2 regions of the Streptomyces sp. NPDC000941 genome follow, and region 2 is predicted to be linked to the other one. Evidence: riboswitches for the same ligand, from Rfam matches in the RefSeq annotation. Region 2 holds a riboswitch; the other holds the start of a gene.
What was found. A riboswitch is a leader RNA that binds a small molecule or an ion and turns the genes downstream of it on or off. The one in region 2 is predicted to bind cyclic di-AMP.

Region 1 (2,194 bases), on a different contig from region 2:
CGCGCACCAGCGTGTACTGCGCGTGGTTGGTGTCCTGGTACTCGTCGACCAGGACATGGCGGAAGCGGCGGCGGTAGTGCTCGGCGACGTCGGGGAATGCCTGGAGCAGATTGACCGTCGTCATGATGATGTCGTCGAAGTCGAGGGCATTGGCCTCGCGCAGCCGCGACTGGTACATCACATACGCCTCGGCGAGCGTCTTCTCGAAGCCGTCCGAGGCCTGTCCGGCGAAGGTCTCCTCGTCGATGAGCTCGTTCTTCAGGTTGGAGACCTTGGCGCTGAAGGACTTGGGCGGATACCGCTTCGGGTCGAGGTCCAGATCCCGGCAGACCAGCGCCATCAGCCGCTTGGAGTCGGCCGCGTCGTAGATCGAGAAGGAGGAGGTGAAGCCGAGCTTCTTGGACTCCCGGCGCAGGATGCGCACGCAGGCACTGTGGAACGTCGACACCCACATGGCGTTCGCACGCGGGCCGACCAGCTCCTCGACCCGCTCCTTCATCTCGCCCGCGGCCTTGTTGGTGAAGGTGATGGCGAGGATCTGGCCGGGGTGCACGCCGCGCGCGCCGAGCAGATACGCGATGCGGTGGGTGAGCACCCGGGTCTTGCCGGACCCGGCGCCCGCGACGATCAGCAGCGGCGAGCCGGTGTGCACCACGGCGGCCCTCTGCTGCTCGTTCATCCCCTCCAGGAGCGCGACCGGATCGACCGCGGGGCGCGCCGCGCCGTCGCGGTAGTACGTCTCCCTGGGGGCGGGCGCGTCGAACTTCCCGCCGAAGAGGTCGTGCGGGACGTCCTCAGCGGCGGGCCCGCCGTCGTCCTCGGGCGGCGGGGGCTCCTCGTCCGAGGGCCCGAGGTCCGCCAGGAAGCTGTCATCAAAGAGGCTGCTCATCGCTCACCGAGTCTAGGGCGCCGCACTGACAGCGTATGCGCGGAAGTCACGAAACGGTTTCGGGACAATTCGAACACCAGCCTTCACATGAGCCCCACAAGACCACTACGGTCCTTCATCAGACGGTCCGGAACCCGTCGGCGACCACGTCGGCACGGGCTGTTTCCGCCGAGTCCGGCCTCGCCGCGAGGCAGCCGGAGCCGGGGACCCAGAGGTACCACTGGGGTGAATCGGCCCACGTGGCGACAGTAGCCGTCCGCCGCACGGACCGTAGGGCAGCCTTCCGTACGCCCGAACCCGACAGCTAACCCGGTAGGCGGTCCACGGAAGGAGTCGCCTCCCTTGGCGTCGCACCGCAAGCCGCGGACCCGAATACTGGACTCGGCCACCGGCCGCCGCACCGCCGTCGGGGTCACGACGGCCGCCCTCGCCTCCGTCACCCTCCTCTCCCAGACGGCGAGCGCCGAGCCCGGTAAGCCCAAGCCAACGGTCGAAGAGGTCAAGAAGAAGGTCGACACGCTCTACCACCAGGCCGAATCCGCGACCCAGGCGTACAACGCCGCCAAGGAGCGCACGGGCGAGCAGCGCGCCAAGGTCGACCGGCTGCTGGACAGCGTCGCCAAGCGCACCGAGAAGCTGAACGAGGCACGGCGCAAGCTGGGCAGCTATGCGGCGGCGCAGTACCGCAGCGGCGGCATGGCCAACAGCACGGCGACCCTGCTGTTCGCCAAGGACCCGCGGGACATCTTCGACCAGTCCCATCTGATGGACCGGCTGTCCGGCGAGCAGAAGCAGGCCGTCGACGACTTCCTGTCGCAGCAGGCCAAGGCCGCCAAGGAGCGTACGAAGGCCGGCAAGAGCCTTGCGTCGCTGACCCGGTCGCAGCAGCAGCTGAAGACCAAGAAGAAGACCGTCCAGGGCAAGCTCACCCAGGCCCGTGAGCTGCTGTCGAAGCTGACCGCCGAGGAGAAGGCGCGGCTGGCGGTGATCGAGAAGAAGAAGGAAGAGGAGGCCCGGCGCAAGGCGGCGGCGCTGGCCCAGCAGCAGCGGGAGGCGGCGGCCAAGCGGGCGCAGGAGGAGGCGGCGAAGCGGCGGCAGGAGCAGGCGAACTCCTCCGACTCGTCGAGCTCCTCCGGTTCCTCGGGGTCTTCCGGTTCCTCGGGATCGTCCGGCACCTCGGGATCTTCGGGGTCCAGCTCCTCGGGGTCCTCCAGCTCGACCTCCACCAAGGCCGACAAGGCCATCGCCTTCGCGCAGGCGCAGATCGGCAAGCCGTACGTCTGGGGCGCGACCGGCCCCAACTCC
Region 2 (2,194 bases):
CTGCCGTCGTCGAGGCCGACCTCGACCTCGACCGTGGGGTTGCCTCGCGAGTCGAGGATCTCGCGAGCTACGACGACGTCGATGGACGACACGAGGATCTCCTTCGTATGGGTCTGTCTCTGCGGCATGAGCCTAACGGGCCCGGAGTGCCCACCCGACGAAGCCCCGGCGGGGCGCGCCTCGCTTGGGGGGCGGCGCGCCCGGCCGGGGCAGTCTTCGGGGGTGTTGGGGCCGGGGAGGGTGCCGGGGTGGGGGGAGGCCCGGCTGCCGGGGTGGGGGGAGGCCCGGCCGGGTGGGTCAGGAGAGGTGGAGCAGCTGGCCCGGGAAGATGAGGTTGGCGTCCTCGACGATGTCCTTGTTCAGCTCGAAGAGCTTCTTCCAGCCGCCGTCGACGTGGTGCGCGTCGGCGATCTTGGAGAGGGTGTCGCCGGACTTGACCTTGTACTCGCCGTCGCCCTTCTTGATCGCGTGGCGGGCGTGCCCGCGCCCGGCGTGCTCGCTCTCCTCGCGGGGCTGCGCCTTCGGCTTGGCGGGCTGCGCGGGCTTGGCCGTCTCGGCCGGCTGGGCGGGCTGGGTGGTGGACGTCGAGGGGGTCGGGGTGCCGCCGGTGGTCAGGCCGGTGCCGCACACCGGCCAGGCGCCCTTGCCCTGTCCGGCCAGGACCTTCTCGGCTATCTGGATCTGCTGGTCCTTGGTGGCCAGGTCGGCGCGGGCCGCGAAGGAGGTGCCGCCGTACGCGGCCCAGGTGGAGTTGGTGAACTGGAGGCCGCCGTAGAAGCCGTTGCCGGTGTTGATCGACCAGTTGCCGCCGGACTCGCACTGCGCGACCGTGTCCCACTGGGCGGTGGTCGCGGCCGAGGCGGAGGTGGCCCCCAGGAGCGGTGCGGCGACGGCCGCACCAGCGACGCCGGCGAGCGCGGCGATGCGGGTGACCTTGGAGGGACGGCGGTGCTTACCCTTGTCGTTACGCATGTTCGTTCCTCACCGACGCCTACGAGGTGAGCTGTCGGGTTCGGACTGTGAGTTGCCCGGCCCAGATGCGGCTTGACCGCACCCTGGCTTCACCCCGAGCCGAACGGGCCCGTCTCCAGGCCGCTACGGCGCCTACCTTGGTTCCCCCGCTCCTGCCTTCGGCGCATAAGCGTCGGTTTCCCCCCGACCGCCGGCAGGACTCGGCGTGACGATCGACGGTGCCCGCGGTGGCGAGCGGAAAGACGTTAAACACACCTTCCGATGAGGTTCAAACCCCGACATCCCAGCGAATGAGGCCGTATCCGCACCCAGCCATCCCACATCTACGCAGGTGAGGCCGGGTGCGGAAAGATCGGACAGGCTACGCACGCCGGGCGATGTGACGAGATGTATGTCTCACCACCGCCAGATCGGGCAATTCATCCCGAACTGCCGCTACCTGGCGCCGAGATCGAGACGCTGACCAGGATGGATAAGGCCCGGGTCGGTTCCGATGAGCGGTTCGTCGGCCTCGTAGAGCTCGGGCCGCCCTCCGTCAGCCTTTTGGTCGTCTCGGTCGTCCGCGATGTCTGACAAGCTGTCATCGCCGCGCACGGTGTAGTCCTCGCGGCCGAGGGGCTGAACGGGGATCTCGGTGCGCTCCGCGTCGTCGCGCGAGGCATGGCGGCCCGAGGACCGGGCGTCGTCGTCCGCCGTGCCCGCGGAGCCCTGCTCGCGGGCGTCGGGCGCGCCGCGGTGACGGCCGGTGGGAGAGGTGGCGGAGTCCTCGCCCTTCGCGTCGCGGTCGGAGCGCTCGTCGCCCTTGTCGGGCGCGGAGTCGCCCTCGTCGCGGGACGCTTCGCCGGAAGCGCCCGACTTCCCACCCTTTTCACCGGACTTGTCGCCGGGAGTCGCGGAGGGGTCCGACTTACCGGTCTTGTCGGACGTATCGGAATCTTCGGAACTACCGGAACCATCGGAGCTGTCCGACCGATCGCCCCGACTGGAGTCGTCGGACGCGTCGTCCGTATCGGAGTCGCCGATCCCGGTGGGCTCCTCCGTCCCCCAGCTACCGCTGGGCGGTGCCCCCTCCTTGGCTTCGGGCGTCCCCTTCCCGCCGGGGTTCACATCCAGCGCGTCGCCGAGGCCGGCGAGCCCGGCGTCCAGCGCACAGCTCGGCCAGGCGTCCGGGCCGCGGTCGGCGAGGATCGCCCGGGCGATGGCTATCTGCTGGGAGCGGCTG

Region 1: it holds a riboswitch for cyclic di-AMP, as region 2 does, so the genes downstream of both, ACWDSL_RS09680 (NlpC/P60 family protein) here and ACWDSL_RS03360 (transglycosylase family protein) in region 2, are expected to answer to the same signal.

What each region holds. Positions count from the first base shown of each region.
Region 1 is NZ_JBSFMM010000020.1:25,193-27,386, reverse strand. Features, by position in the region: gene pcrA (DNA helicase PcrA) at 1-889, opposite strand, end outside; cyclic di-AMP (ydaO/yuaA leader) riboswitch at 1,046-1,223, shown strand; gene ACWDSL_RS09680 (NlpC/P60 family protein) at 1,232-2,194, shown strand, end outside.
Region 2 is NZ_JBSFMM010000005.1:91,656-93,849, forward strand. Features, by position in the region: gene eno (phosphopyruvate hydratase) at 1-92, opposite strand, end outside; gene ACWDSL_RS03360 (transglycosylase family protein) at 298-972, opposite strand; cyclic di-AMP (ydaO/yuaA leader) riboswitch at 974-1,146, opposite strand; gene ACWDSL_RS03365 (transglycosylase family protein) at 1,408-2,194, opposite strand, start outside.